2 regions of the Cycloclasticus sp. genome follow, and region 2 is predicted to be linked to the other one. Evidence: riboswitches for the same ligand, from Rfam matches in the RefSeq annotation. Region 2 holds a riboswitch; the other holds the start of a gene.

Region 1 (5,796 bases), on a different contig from region 2:
GAAACTATCAAATGGTGCCTGGGGCCGGAATCGAACCGGCACGACTGTTAAGGTCGCGGGATTTTAAGTCCCGTGTGTCTACCAATTTCACCACCCAGGCAATCAAATTGAGCGCGAATTTTACCCTATGATGACGATAATGACGAGTGGAAATTATTATAAATTTATAAATTTTTTAGCAGACCTTCATTAATGGCCAATTTAACAAGTTCGATATCGTTAGAAACGCCTAGTTTTTCGTGTGCTCGATAGCGATGCGTGTTAACTGTTTTGGGGCTGATCGATAATGAATTGGCAATATCTGCAATTCTGTGGCCATCAACAATTTTTGTTACTATTTGTAACTCTCTACTGCTTAACTGGCTAAAAACATTCTTTTCTGGTTCTTGCCCACTGAAGATTAAGTTGGTTGCCACTGCAGAGGACAGGTAGTTTTTACCTTGGTAAACCGACATAATCGCGCTTGTCATTTCATTAACCGCGCAGCCTTTATTGATATAACCTTTAGCACCTAACTTTATAGCCTGATGCGGGATAGGGCCATCGTCATACACACTTAGGGCAATAATTTTAGAACTGGGTTCGCGCCTTAATATTCGTTTCAACGCTTCGGCGCCACCTATACCCGGCATATTTAAGTCCATTAGGATAACGTCTGGCTTGAGTTGTTCGGCTAATTTAACGGCTTCTTCACCCGATGAGCCAATCGCCACAACTTCAATATCCGGGTCAGATTGCAAGATGTGCTCTATACCACTTCTAACTAACTCATGATCGTCAACAAGTAGAACCTTAATACTATTCGAATTCATTAGATATTGATTTTCTTCAATTAATTAACCTAGCGCTCATCTTGACTAGCATAGACTAAATCAAAGATAATGCCCACGCTTTTTGGTATTAGGCCTTTGCCTAATTAAAAGGGAAGTTGGTACGATTTAATCAAACCCAACGCTGCCCCCGCAACGGTATATAAGTAACATGTATCAACAGCCACTGTGTCAAAACATGGGAAGGCGATACATCGGTTAACAGAACATTAGCCACTTATGAGCCCGGAGACCTGCCAAAGGCAAACCGGTACGTTGCGGGTGGGCAACTGGGCTGACGTTGTTTACTCTATTTCAACTTCATCACATTTCCTCACGTGCGTCTTTTAACTGGCGCGGGGCTGCGCCTTCTAACGAGGAAATCTCATGAAAAAAACTCTTTTGGCTGCAAGTGTTGCCGCCGTTCTACCTTTTGCTCCTTCAATTGTATTCGCCAGTGATGATGCGCTTATTGTGACGGCTACACGTACGACGCAAACGGCTGATGAAACATTAGCCTCTGTCTCAGTTGTGACCAAAGAAGAGATCGAAAAGTATCAATATAAAACGGTTGCAGAGGCTATTTCAGGGCTTCCTGGCGTAACGATTGCCAACACAGGTGGTTTAGGCAAGCAAACGTCATTATTTTTACGCGGTACAGAGTCTAATCACACCCAGGTTTTATTGAACGGCGTTAAATTGGCAACGAATGCCTTTGGTGCGCCTCAAATTGAGCATATTCCACTTAACCAAATTGAGCGTATTGAGTTAGTGCGTGGGCCGCAATCAAGCTTATATGGCTCTGGTTCTATTGGTGGAACAATTCAAATTTTCACTAAAAAGGGCACCGGTGAGCTAACACCTCATCTTTCGGTTGGTTTTGGTACGCATGATACGAAAGAAACCACCTTTGGCATTTCTGGTGGAGATGCATCTAACTGGTATAGCTTAAGCGGCGGCTATACAGAAACAAATGGTTTTAACAGTTGTGATGGTCGAAGCGGCACATTGTTCATTGGTTGTTTCGCTACCGAGCCTGACGACGATGCTTATAGAAACACTAATGCCTCTATTAGAGCAGGGCACCGCTTTGCAAACTCTGCTGAGCTAGAGTTTTTTAGCTTATACAGTGAGGGGCAAAGTGAATACGATGGTTATTTCAACACAACGGACTTTTTGCAACATACCTTTGGTGCTAAGTTGACGGCTGATGTGTCAGATAGATGGACTGTAAAAGCAACCTTAAGCCAAGGCAGAATTGAGGCTGATAACGAAGGAGCATTTGCAACCAGTTTTGCTGATAATCAACAGGACCATTTTAGCCTGCAAAATGACTTTCAAATTAATGATGAACACGTGTTGGTGTTAGGTTATGACTACGAAGATGACAAAATAAAAGAATCGGGTGGCTTCACAGAAACCAATCGTCATAGCAATGCCGTTTTTGCTCAATTATTAGGTGAATATGGTGCGCATTCTTACCAAATAGCCGTTAGAAATGAAGATAATGAGCAGTTTGGTAGCAATACTACGGGCAACATTGCTTGGGGTACGTCGCTTTCTAATAATTTACGCTTAAACGCATCGTTTGGAACAGCTTTTGTTGCGCCAGCCCTTGTTGATCTTTATTCTCCATTTGGTGCAAACCCTAGCCTAGATGCCGAGCGCTCTAAGTCCTTTGAATTAGGTTTAGTGGGCAAACACGCAGATATTACGTGGTCGGCCAGTGCTTATCGCACAAAAATTAAAGACTTGATCGCGCTGGATAGTTTCTGGGTTCCTCAAAATATTTCCGAGGCGTTGATAAAAGGGCTTGAGCTTCAAGTAGCCACTGATATTGCTGGAATAAATGTCGATGGCCAGTTTTCTTGGATTGACCCTGAAAATAAAAGCGGCGGCGTAAACGATGGTAATGTGTTGGCTAGACGTGCTGAACAAACCTTTACCTTGAATGCTAATAAAGCATTTGGTGATTTCAGCCTTGCAAGTAAGGTGTTTGTATCGGGCCGTCGATTTGATGATGTTGCAAACAATCGCCGTCTTGCCGGTTTTACCACCGTCGATTTAGTAGGTGCTTATAAAATAAACAAAGACTTAACAGCACAAGTAAAAGTTGCTAATTTATTTAATGAAGAATATGAAACAGTAGCGGGTTACAACACAGATGGTGCGAATGTGTTTTTCTCATTAAGCTATCAACCGGCTAATTAGTCTCGTTAGAGTTTCTAAATGGACTAGGGAGAGGGCCTATGCCTTCTCCCTTTTTTTATGCTGCCAAGGTAAAACCCATTGGCTACCTTGGTGCTCGCCAAATATTGCATCAACACCATAAACGGCCTGCATGTTCTCAATCGATAGTACATCGTTGGCGATACCTTCAGATGTTTTTACCCCGTTATTCAGTAAAACAAGGTTCTCACAATACCTCATCGCTAAGTGCAGTTCATGTAAAACGATAATGACTGTTTTTCCTTTTTTCGCCAGCGTTTGCAATAACGCCATAACCTCAATTTGATGCCGTGGGTCGAGCGATACGATCGGCTCATCTGCCAGTAAAATAGGGCTCTCTGTGGCCAGCGCTCGGGCTAACATAACCCGTGCTCGCTCACCGCCGGATAGTTCATTCACCGAGCGGCCGATTAGGTGTTCTATATCCACTTCTTTAATAGCTTTTTCTACTGCCTGTAAACTCAAATTGTCTGCATGATGGCCATCATTATGCGGGTGCCTGCCTAACATAACGACCCGTTCAACGGTTAACGGCCAATGGCATTCGCCGAGTTGCGGCAAATAGGTTATTTCTTTCGCTAATTCAAGCGCTTGCAAGGCGTGAATGTCTTTGCCTGCCAAACGTATTACACCCGATTCAATCGGCAGTAAACCAGCTAAGGCACGCATCAGCGTGGATTTACCGGCTCCATTAGGGCCAATTAATCCAGTGAGTTTTCCTGCTGGAAACTGAATACTCATATTTTTTAATATGCTGTGGCCGGATAAACTAACAGCTATGTTTGATGCCACTAAACTCATGACAACCACTCTCGTCTGGATTTTAAAATTAAATGTAAAAAGAAAGGGGCGCCTAATAAGGCGGTTAATACGCCAATTTTAAGTTCTTGTTGCGTCGGTATTAAGCGAACAAGCATATCGGCTGCTAATAGTAATATAGCGCCACCCAGTGCGCTGCATATTAATAGTCGCCCAGGCTGATAGCCTACATGTGGCCGCAGTAAGTGGGGGACTACTAAGCCTACAAAGCCAATACCACCGCTTACCGATACCGCAGAGCCAACTGCTAAGGCAACGCCTAAAATAATACGTCGATTAAGCTTTGCTAAGTTAACGCCCAAGGATTGGGCTGTGTCTTCACCCAGTGAGAGTACATCTAAATCGCGCCGTCCTTTTAACATCAACCACCAGCCTAATAGGGTTGGCAGTAGAATCAACCAAACGTGTGTAAAGCTTCTATCAGCTAAGGAGCCCATTAACCAGAAAAATATTTCAAGAGAAGCATAGGGATTAGGCGATAAGTTGAGCGCTAACGCTGTTAAGGCCGCTGCAAGGCTACTAACAGCTACGCCCGCCAATATTAGGGTGAGCATGCTGCTATTTTTACCGGTTAATAAGTACAGAAAAACAACCGCTAATAAAGCACCGGCTATCCCCCCGAGCGGTAAGGCCATGGGGAAAATAGCGCTTAAACCAAAGTAAAAAACAATCACTGCGCCCAAGGCGGCACTGCTTGATACGCCGATAACACCGGGTTCGGCCAAAGGGTTTCTAACCATGCCTTGTAAGGCCGCGCCGGATAAACCTAATGACGCGCCAATCAGCACAGCGAGTAGTGTGCGGGGTAAACGAATTTCTTCAAATACAATAGACTCTAATGTAGATTCGTTATTAAGAATGCTTTTTAAACTATTGATAATGCTTATATTTAATTCACCTATTATTAATGACAATGCCATTAACACTAACAGGCTCATTAATAAGGTTGCTGTTAAACGGGTTTCGTTATGGTTAGTCATTAAGCGAGTTTGCATGGGTGTATTAAAGGGGTTGCGCTAATAATTGCTGCTGTAGGTAACTCGCTGCAGCGAAACTAGACGGTCCTGCACAACTCCAATACCTATCAGGAATGGTTATTCTTTTTACCTGTTTGAGCGCTGCATACCGATCGATCGCCTGGTGCTGCAAAATTTGGTGCGCTAAGCTGTTGGTGTTTTTATTGGAGCGTCCTAATAGAAGAATGTCTGGCTTTGATGCCAGTAGAGATTCTAGCGATAGCGGGGCAACATAATCTAAATTCAACTCCGCAGCAATATTTCTTAGCCCCGCCATTGTTAAAATTTCATTGACGATAGTCTGCTGGCCTGCGGTAAAGCCGTTGGCATAGTAAACAGCTGCTCGTTGAGACCTTTTATCTTGTGCCCCAATAATGTTAGCTAACTGTTTGTGCATAGCCAGAACAAGCGCCTCGGCACGAGCAGGTTCACCAATTTGCTGACCTAAAAAGCGCACTTGCTGAAAAATGCCGTCACTGTTAATAGGTAAGCCTAACTTGATCACCTTATAACCTAACTCTTCAAGTAGCTGGTTAGTTGGTTGGGCGGTAAATTCACCAGCAACAATTAAGTCTGGCTTAAGTGCCATAATCTCTTCAATACGGCTACTATGTTGATGATACTGAGCAGCTTTTTGGTATAAATAAGAGGCTTCTGGGTTGGCTGCTAATGGCGTAATAGCAATTAACCGCTCGGGCGGTAATAGTGCCATTAATAACTGATCGGCACATAGGTTTAGCGAAACAATCCGCTGAGGTTTTGCTAGTACGTTAACGCTGATCAATAAGCTGATAAAAAAGGCGATAAGTCGCTGTGTTTGTTTCAATTGCATGCCAGTAATTATACGGCTATTTAACAAAAAACAAGGGATATAAAAAAGGCTAAACCTGAAGATAAGGTTTAGCCTTTTTGTTGACTCACTA
Region 2 (10,194 bases):
AGTTGGTTAATGTCAGCCATGCCATTAATTACCCGTTTATCTTCTGGATTAATTGGCGAGTTAGCTGGTCGTGAAGACGTAGCAGCTCGCGCTTGGTTGACAGTGGCTTTGTTGCTTGATGTGTTTTCTTTGCTTGAGTTTTTCGCAAATGGATCATTCCAATTTAGCATCATAATTCCTCTTAATTTACATGTTAGATGATGGCCTACTGGCAGGCATCACAGTCTGGGTCTAAGATAGAGCAGACCTGCGGTGCTTGTTCGGGCGTCGCGTCGTTATGATTATCATTTTGTTCCATATGGGTCGCCCCTATGGAGCGCAAATAATAGGTACACTTTAGGCCTCTTGCCCAAGCGAGCATGTAGAGGCTATCGAGTTTTTGGCCTGATGCTTCAGCCATATAAAGGTTGAGACTTTGTGATTGATCAAGCCATTTTTGTCGCCGACCAGCCGCTTCAATGAGCCAGCGCGAATCTATTTCAAACGCTGTTGCATAAAGGGCTTTAAGTGCTTCAGGTACACGTTCAATGTGTTGCACAGAACCGTCGTAGTACTTTAAGTCATTAATCATGACCTCATCCCACAGGCCAAGCTCTTTGAGATCAGCCACTAAATGAGTATTGATAACAGTAAACTCACCAGACAGATTAGATTTAACAAACATGTTTTGATAGGTTGGTTCGATAGATTGCGAAACGCCGCAAATATTTGAGATCGTGGCCGTTGGTGCAATCGCCAAACAGTTACTATTCCGCATACCTGTGTTCATTACTTGTTGGCGTAAGCTATCCCAGTCTAGGCTTTGGCTTTGGTCAACTTGTAAATACTGGCCACGCAGCTCAGCCAGCGTTTTTAATGAGTCAATCGGTAGAACCCCTTTGCTCCATAAAGAGCCGTTGAAACTAGGGTAGGCACCCCGTTCAGCGGCTAAATTACATGAGGCGCTAATGGCGTAATAACTGATTAACTCCATTGACTTATCAGCAAACTCAACCGCTTGTTCACTGCTGTAGGGTATTTTTAATTGTTGCAAACTGTCTTGAAAACCCATTATGCCCAGGCCAACTGGGCGATGCTTTAAATTTGAGTTGCGCGCTTGCGGGACACTGTAATAATTGTAATCAATCACGTTATCGAGCATTCGCATGGCGGTGGTAATTGTTTTTTCTAAATGTACAAGATCCAGTTCGTTACCCCGTAGATGGGCCGGTAGATTGATAGAACCCAAATTGCAAACAGCAATTTCTTGCTCACTGGTATGTAAGGTGATTTCGGTACAAAGGTTCGAGCTGTTAACAACACCGACATGCTGATTGGTATAGCGAATGTTACAAGGGTCTTTAAAGGTAATCCAAGGGTGACCGGTTTCAAATAACATGCCCAGCATTTTTCGCCAAAGATCTACTGCTTTGATGGTTTTATGTAATTTTATCTCACCTTGCTGAGCTTTCTGCTCGCACAGCTGGTACGCCTTTTTAAAGGCTTCACCAGTTAAGGCATGAAGGTGGGGCACTTCGTCGGGTGAAAAAAGAGTCCAATCATCTTGTTCGATAACGCGTTGCATAAATAGATCAGGGATCCAGTTAGCGGTGTTCATATCGTGGGTGCGGCGGCGCTCATCACCGGTGTTTTTTCGAAGCTCTAAAAAGGCTTCAATATCAATATGCCATGTTTCAAGGTAGGCACAAACAGCCCCTTTACGTTTGCCACCTTGATTAACCGCAACCGCGGTGTCATTGGCGACTTTTAAAAAGGGAATCACTCCTTGAGATTGGCCATTGGTTCCTTTGATCTCAGCGCCTAAGGCACGAACTTGCGTCCAATCATTGCCTAGCCCACCGGCATATTTAGAGAGTAAGGCGTTATCTCTGAAAGAAGAGTAAATATCGGCCAAATCATCGTTAACGGTGGTGAGGTAGCAGCTGGACAGTTGTGGCCTTGGTGTTCCCGCATTGAATAAGGTTGGTGTCGAACTCATAAAGTCAAAAGATGAGAGTAATTGATAAAACTCAATCGCTCGTTCTTCTCGCTCAACCTCATTAATTGCTAAGCCCATTGCCACGCGCATAAAAAAGGCTTGTGGTAACTCAAAACGGGTGTCTTTTGTGTGAATGAAATAACGGTCGTAGAGTGTTTGTAAACCAAGGTAACTAAAATTAAAATCACGCTCACTTTGTAGCGCTTCGGCTAGCTTATCTAGGTCGAATCTTGATAATTCTTCATCTAATAAGTTTAATGAAACGGCTTTGTTGATATACGCTTTGAAATACTCAGGATAGTGGGTGAGCATCTCCGCTTGGCTTCGGCTGGTGGTTTGTTGGTGAGTAAAACTTAATGCCTCGGTGCGTAAATTATTAAGCAGCAACCTTGCTGCCAATTGGCTATAGTCGGGGTCTGTGTCAATCAAGCCTCTGGCACCCATAACAATGGCTTGTTGGAAGGCGGACTCGGGCATTTCATCAAAAAGGTTATTTTTAATTTCGTTGATTACTCGTTCGACTGAAATATCATTAAGCCCTTCGGCGCACTCTGATATTAAGTCGCTCAGCGATTCTTCGTTAAATGGCTGGAGGGACTGGTCAACTTGCTGGATGCTAATTTGCCAGCTGGATTGTTCAGCTGTTTCTTCGGCAGAGCGTTCAGCGGATCGTTGTTCACGATACAAAACATAGGCACGGGCTACCTTATGCAAATCGGCGCGCATCAGTGCTAATTCCACTTGGTCTTGTATGCTTTCGATATGAATGGTGTCACTTATCGATAGATGCCTAACAATAGCCTGTTGTACTTGGCTGCTTAGTTGAGTGGCAAGATCGTGAATATGACTAGATTGTTGTGTATGTTCACCTTCTACCGCCAATAAGGCTTTACTGATGGCAATATAAATTTTATTAACATCGAATTGGGTTAGTTGCCCGTTGCGGCGAATAACTTGATAGTTGACAGCTTGCGCAGCTGCTGGATGATCTGTTGTTAAAGCGACAGAAAGATCGTTCATTGTTAAATCCTCAGGTTGATTATTAGGCAAACCTCGAGGCAACAATGGGAAAAAGTGATATCAATACGGGGCTGATACATCACTGATTACAATCCTTAACGCGAGGCTTGGCAAAAAATAGAGGTAATCGGACTGAGTGAATATAAGATTCACAACACCGTTGCGCGACAGTTCTGGATTCTAACCAGATTCCCCTCAAATACTATATATAGTGCTTAACTATTTATTGGCTAACAAGATAATGTAAAATTAATGTATTTACAAGTGCTTGTTATTTTTTATTTTTGAACCCCCGTGCTAATTCAATAAAGGCACTAATGTAAGGTGTTTCAATATCTTGGTCACGGCAAGCAGCATGTAACATCCCATGCATGCCCTTAGCGCCCAGTGGTTTTCCAATTAATGACTGTGCTGTTGTTGGCGCATCCAATAACCAGTCGGGTAGGGCAGCCACCCCTTGGCCAACGGCAATTAATTGCATCATCATTGTGGTTAACTCAACCTGACGAACTTGCGCGGGTTCTACATTGGCAGGGTCTAGGTAGTGTCTAAATACATCAAGGCGACTACGCTCAACTGGGTAGGTAATAAGCGTTTGCTCGGCTAAGTCTTCTGCGTTAATGAAGGCTTTATCTTTCAATGGATGCTGATCATTCATCACTAACAAGGCTTGATACGGAAACAGCGTTAAGAATGAAAGACCTGGTTTATCAACTGGGTCGGTACTAATAACCAAGTCAATTTCACCACGACTCAGCGCCGGTAGCGGATTAAAACTCATACCGAGTTTGATATCAATATGGATGTCTGGCCATTGCTTGCGGTATTGCTCTAAGGTTGGTAATAACCATTCAAAACAGGCATGACATTCAATGGTAATAAAAAGCCTTCCTGCTTTGCCATTAGCAATTTGTTTAAGCTCATGCTCGGTGTTTTCAACCAACGGTAATACTCGCTCAGCTAGATCTAATAAGCGTTGCCCCGCATCAGTAAGCCCGAGGGGCTTGTGTTGGCGGAAAAACAGCGTCGTTTCAAAGTGGTTCTCAATTGTTTTTATTTGGTGTGATAAGGCCGATGGTGTCAGATGAAGCTTTTGTGCGGCTTGATTAAGGTTTTTACTGCGGGCAATGGTGTAAATGGCCCTGAGGTGTCGAATTTCTAAGATCATGGTGAATTTATTTCAACTTAATGGTGAAAATTATGAGATTGATTCAATTCTATGCTTGCTGGATACTTCTCGCAACATAAAAATAATGAGGTTAAAGATGATTCGTACACATAATTTAGGTTTTCCACGTATTGGCGCGCAAAGAGAGTTAAAAAAATCATTAGAGTCGTATTGGCAAGGAGAGATAGATTCGCAAGATTTGTTTAATAATGGCCAACAATTAAGAAAGAACAACTGGCAAACTCAAGCTGACTCGGGCTTAGACCTTATACCCGTGGGTGATTTTTCGTGGTATGACCATGTGCTAGATATGAGCGCCTTACTAGGCTGTATACCTGAACGATTTAAGCATGATGGTGGTGCAGTGGATATTGACACGTACTTTCGGATGGCGCGTGGCCGTTCTGTTGATGGTGGTGATGTTAGCGCTTGCGAAATGACTAAATGGTTTGATACGAATTATCACTATATCGTGCCCGAATTTCAGCCCGAGCAGTCGTTTAAGCTATCCACTGAAAAGTTGTTTGATGAGGTAAATGAAGCGCTTCAATTAGGCCATCGTGTTAAACCCGTTATTTTAGGCCCGCTGAGTTTTCTTTGGCTTGGCAAGGCAGAGGGCGAGGCGTTCGATAAGTTAAACGTGCTCGATCAACTGCTGGCAGCTTATGGTGAGATATTAAATCGTTTATCTGATCTGGGTGTCGAATGGGTACAAATTGATGAGCCTATTTTAGTCCTCGATTTGCCTGATCAATGGAAGTTAGCCTTTGAACAGGCCTACCATAAATTACAACGAGGCGATCTAAAGTTATTGGTGGCAAGCTACTTTGGCGAGTTAGCTGACAATTTAAAGCTTGTTTGCGATTTGCCCGTGGCAGGGCTGCACATCGATGCGATTAGAAGCCCCGAACAAGTCCAACAACTGATTGACTGGTTGCCCAGTTATAAGGTGTTGTCAGTCGGTATTATTGATGGCCGAAATGTTTGGAAAAACAATTTGGGCGCGACAGTCAGCGTGACACAAGCTATTCAACAACATTGGGCTGGCGAGTTATGGCTGGCACCTTCTTGCTCTTTACTGCATGTGCCTGTTAATTTGGCGTTTGAAACGTCATTATCGGATGATATTAAATCTTGGTTATCTTTTGCCACAGAAAAACTTACCGAGTTACGGTTGGTAAAAGCCGCGGTGTTAGATAATAACTGTTTATCAAGCGATGAGTTTTCACGTAATAGGGAAGCCATTAGCAATAGAGAAAATTCTTCGCTGGTGCATAATAAAGACGTTCAGCGATGTTTAGAGAATGTGAAAAGCTTAAGCTTAAAGCGAGGCTTAGATTTTAACGAGCGGATTAAACTTCAACAGCAGCATTTGCGCCTGCCTAATTTCCCAACGACGACCATTGGCTCGTTTCCACAAACCACCGATATTAGATCAAACAGGCGACGTTACAAACAGGGTGAGCTTTCTCAGGCAGACTACCAATCAGTCATGCAACAAGAGATTGCTGATGTCATTGCCAAGCAAGAAGCGCTAGGCTTGGATGTGTTGGTGCATGGTGAGCCAGAAAGAAACGACATGGTGGAGTATTTTGGCGAACAACTACAGGGTTTTGCCTTTACACAAAACGGTTGGGTGCAATCATATGGCTCGCGTTGTGTTAAACCGCCGATTATTTATGGGGATGTGTCTAGACCTCAAGCAATGACTGTGAATTGGGCTAGCTATGCACAATCGTTAACCGATAAGCCGGTTAAAGGCATGTTGACTGGGCCGGTGACCATTTTGAATTGGTCGTTTGTTAGAGATGATCAAGACCGTGCGACTACATGCCAACAAATAGCCTTAGCAATAAGAGATGAGGTACTGGATCTAGAAAAAGCAGGTATTCGCATTATTCAAATAGATGAAGCGGCTTTAAGAGAAGGCTTACCATTGCGAAAAAAACAATGGTCAGAATACTTAAACAGGGCTATTGAGGCTTTTTGTATTACCACCTCAGGGGTGAAAAATGAGACACAGATTCATACTCACATGTGTTATTCAAACTTTAATGACATTATGAGCTCTGTCAGTGACATGGATGCTGATGTGATTACCATTGAAACCTCACGATCAGACATGAAATTATTAGATGCTTTTGAACAGTTTCAATACCCAAATGAAATTGGCCCTGGGGTGTATGATATCCACTCGCCAAATGTTCCAAAAATTGAGCAGATAGAATATTTAATGCAGCAGGCAGCAAGGCGGATTCCATTGGAGAGACTGTGGGTGAACCCAGATTGTGGCTTAAAAACACGTGCTTGGCCAGAAGTGCAACAAGCGTTACGCAATATGGTCACAGCCGCTAAGCAATTAAGGCAGTCGGTTACAGTGGTTGAGTAAGGGAGCAGTGTTTTCATAGGATTTGTGTGTTACATCACCTAATCGGGTTGTGCCGGAACAAATAGTCATGGTTTGAAAAACATAGGACGTTTAAAATATGAGAAGGTCGGTGCTAGTCTTAATGGTTTAAGGCTGGCATTGATTTTTGTTTTAATACGCCATTGATTAAGTCAAAAATATGAGGGACTGTATGCACGAACGCACGTTAGATCATTTAAAACACAGTCATGATTTCTCGTTGAAAAATGAACGTGGAGAACGGCGCACACAATATGTGTTGATATTGACCGCTATTACCATGGTCGCAGAAATAGTGGCTGGTACTGTGTTTGGCTCAATGGCGTTGTTAGCTGATGGCTGGCATATGGCCACTCACGTAGCAGCCTTTTTAATTACTATATATGCCTATCGTTATGCACGTAGGCATGCAAAAAATAAGGCTTACACGTTTGGTCCTGGTAAAGTCGGTGTGCTAGGTGGTTTTGCCAGTGCCGTTGCCTTGGCTGTTGTAGCATTTGTGATGGTGATTGACTCTATCCAACGCTTGATTGATCCTCAAGTGATACAATTTAATGCGGCGATTGGTGTGGCAGTTATTGGCCTTCTGGTAAATTTTATTAGTGCTTTTTTACTTAAAGAAGACCATCATCATGGCCACGCTCATGACCACAATTTAGAAGCGGCTTATATGCATGTTCTCGCCGATGCATTAACATCATTACTCGCTATTGTAGCATTGCTATCTGGCAAGTATTTTGGTCTTAATTGGCTTGATCCAATGATGGGTATAGTAGGGGCAGTAATTATTACTCGCTGGTCTTATGGCTTATTAAAGCAGACGAGCCCTATTTTACTGGATGGCAGTGTTGATGAGAAATATAGGCTTGCCATTAAAGACAGCATTGAAAAAGACGCCGATAACCGTGTTTCAGATATTCATATCTGGAAAGTCAGTGCAAATCATTATGCCGCAATTATTTCTTTGGTCACACATGACCCGAAGCCGACAGAACACTATAAAGATCTATTAGCGGGCTTTCAGCAACTTTCTCATATTACCGTTGAGGTATATGAATGCGCTGATGAGGTTTGCGAAATTTAAACTTTACCGAATACAACGGTTGCTTGATTTTCTGTCCAAGGTTCGTGCTTGACCATTGCTTTTGTAAAAATAGTTTGTTGGTATTGGGCTGTTAACCATCGCTGTAGAGCGGGATAAGGCGCTTGTAGATACCATTGCCGTTCAACACGAGAGAATTGCCTGATAAAGGGTAAAATCGCATAGTCGACTAAGCTGGGGTTATCGCCCATGATGAACTCATGTCGGTTAAGTCGCTGCTCAAGTTGTTTAACGTATTCTTCACAGTGCCTGCGGTAAGTGTTTTTCTCTTTGTCGTGATATCGAGAGGCCGCTTTATATTTTTTAAGTGAGTCTACGAAGGTGATATCGTTATGTTCAATGAACTTAAGCATATCCTCTAGCATGCTGGCTTGGTGCTTATAAAGTAAGTTACTAGGGTCATTTTTATTTAAGGCCCAAAGCATAATATCGATACTTTGATCGATGACTAAGCCATCATTTAAGACCAGTACGGGAACGGTTGCTTTTGCTGAAACAGATAGCATCTCTTCAGGCTTTTTTTTCATGTTCACTTCACGCAAAGTAACGACTTGTTGAGCCATTAATAAACCCATTCGTGCTCGCATCGCATAAGGGCACTGACGTAATGAATAAAGCTTTGGTAAAGAGGGCATAAAAGAGGTCGTTGTTTTGAATGTAATGGAAATGTCTTGAGTATAAGGGTGATTGTAGCGTCAAGTTGTGAGTGTCACATAGTTTTGATCTAATGAGGTTTAATAAATACCTCAGCATCAGAAAAGACTGCGTTAAACACTGTAAAATGCGGATTCAAGTTTTTTTACATATGCACTTCGGAGATAACCATCAACGCTTTTCTATCTATCCCTCTAGGTATTCGCTACATGATACTCAGTGCTTTTGCATTCAGCATCATGGCATTGTTTGTAAAATTAGTCGGTGATCACGGGATTCCTGTTTTAGAAATAGTTGTTGCGCGCTCGCTCATTTCATTGGTCATCAGTTACCTAGGGCTAAGGCGAGAAGGAATCGCAGTATTGGGTACACGTAAAGGCTTGTTGGCGGCACGCGGCTTAATTGGTTTTGCTGCCCTTATTTGTGTGTTTTATGCAATTACCCATTTGCCCTTAGCCGAAGCAATGGTTTTACAGTATCTGCACCCTATGTTTACTGCGTTATTAGCACTGTTTTTTTTAAAAGAGGCGTTAAGAGTTGGCACGCTGGTATGTATTGTTTTAAGTTTTTTCGGCGTATTAATTATAGTGCAACCGGACGTTCTGTTCTCTTCAACTACGGTTGATTTTGATTTTTTCACAGTGATGATTGCTATTGCGGGTGCGTTTGGTAGTGCCGTTGCCTATACCTTAGTTCGAGCCTTGGGGAAAACAGAGCATCCCTTAGTGATCGTGATGTATTTTCCGTTAATTTCCTTACCGGCTAGTCTGATTTTGCTATGGGGCGACTTTGTCATACCAGTAGGTATTGAATGGTTTTACCTACTAGCCATTGGGGTTGCAACCCAAGTAGGTCAGGTAGGTCTAACGAAAAGTATGCGCACTGAATCTGCCGGCCGTGCTACAAGCTTTGGTTACTTACAAGTTGTTTTTGCGATGTTATTAGGTATGCTTTTTTATCAAGAATATCCAAGTCTAAATACCTTATTGGGGGCGGGTTTGATTATCATAGGCGCATACCTCAATCTCACTTGGAAAGAAAAAGTTAAGGAAATATAAATGGCAAAAGCATGTGCACGACATATATTGGTTAAAACTAAGGAAGAGGCCGAGAGACTGAAAAAACAGTTGGCTGGTGGCGCTGATTTTGCAAATTTAGCTAAAAAGCACTCACAGTGCCCTTCAGCAAAAAAAGGCGGGGATCTTGGTGAGTTTAGCCCAGGTAAGATGCTAAAAGCATTTGATAATGTTGTTTTTAAAAAAGCATTGTTAACTGTTCATGGCCCCGTTAAAACGAAGTTTGGCTATCATCTTATTGAAACCATTTACCGGACTTAATGATCAGAAAACTGTCAGATTATGAAAATATTATTTAGTAAACCTCAGCAGTTGAGCGAGGAAAAAAATGTTGAGCTGGTGGCGCAATTGAGCGGTGTCTTGTCATATAAAAACCTTGATGATATGCATACTCACTTCTTATTAGAGTTGGACAATGAAACTGTAGAGTTTGATTCTATTAAGCAGTTGTTTAGTTTATTTGAGCAATGGAATATTGATCAAAGCCCGCTTGAATCTTTATTGCAGATGGTTAATATGAAATAAAAAAATCGCACTGGCTGATAGTTTTAATAAAAAAAGAGGGTCACTCATGGCAACTCAAAAATTTAAATTAAGTTACCTGCATCCTAAATATTGGCTAGCGTGGTTAGCGGTTGGAGTGAGCCGATGTATGGCTATTCTTCCGAGGTCTTGGCAGTTTAGCTTGTCAAAATGGATTGCGAATAGGCTGGCGAGTAAAGAAAATCGTCGCATTAGCACTATTCGACGAAATATTGACCGCTGTTTTGCTAATGAAACAGATGCTTA

Evidence for each region. Region 2 has a riboswitch for cobalamin ahead of KUG63_RS09380 (ribonucleoside-diphosphate reductase subunit alpha). Riboswitches for the same ligand answer to the same signal wherever they lie in the genome.
Region 1: another riboswitch for cobalamin. It lies ahead of KUG63_RS10880 (TonB-dependent receptor domain-containing protein); the one in region 2 lies ahead of KUG63_RS09380 (ribonucleoside-diphosphate reductase subunit alpha).

The regions. Positions count from the first base shown of each region.
Region 1 covers NZ_JAHRVT010000047.1:26,570-32,365, forward strand. The annotation lists tRNA gene KUG63_RS10870 (tRNA-Leu) at 13-100, opposite strand; gene KUG63_RS10875 (response regulator) at 165-812, opposite strand; cobalamin riboswitch at 879-1,086, shown strand; gene KUG63_RS10880 (TonB-dependent receptor domain-containing protein) at 1,197-3,020, shown strand; gene KUG63_RS10885 (ABC transporter ATP-binding protein) at 3,057-3,839, opposite strand; gene KUG63_RS10890 (FecCD family ABC transporter permease) at 3,836-4,837, opposite strand; gene KUG63_RS10895 (ABC transporter substrate-binding protein) at 4,860-5,705, opposite strand.
Region 2 covers NZ_JAHRVT010000037.1:5,508-15,701, forward strand. The annotation lists gene KUG63_RS09375 (ribonucleotide-diphosphate reductase subunit beta) at 1-173, opposite strand, end outside; gene KUG63_RS09380 (ribonucleoside-diphosphate reductase subunit alpha) at 206-2,998, opposite strand; cobalamin riboswitch at 3,099-3,238, opposite strand; gene KUG63_RS09385 (LysR family transcriptional regulator) at 3,270-4,166, opposite strand; gene metE (5-methyltetrahydropteroyltriglutamate--homocysteine S-methyltransferase) at 4,264-6,555, shown strand; gene KUG63_RS09395 (cation diffusion facilitator family transporter) at 6,746-7,657, shown strand; gene KUG63_RS09400 (glutathione S-transferase) at 7,654-8,310, opposite strand; gene KUG63_RS09405 (DMT family transporter) at 8,530-9,387, shown strand; gene KUG63_RS09410 (peptidylprolyl isomerase) at 9,388-9,666, shown strand; gene KUG63_RS09415 (hypothetical protein) at 9,688-9,930, shown strand; partial or broken gene KUG63_RS09420 (lysophospholipid acyltransferase family protein) at 9,977-10,194, shown strand, end outside.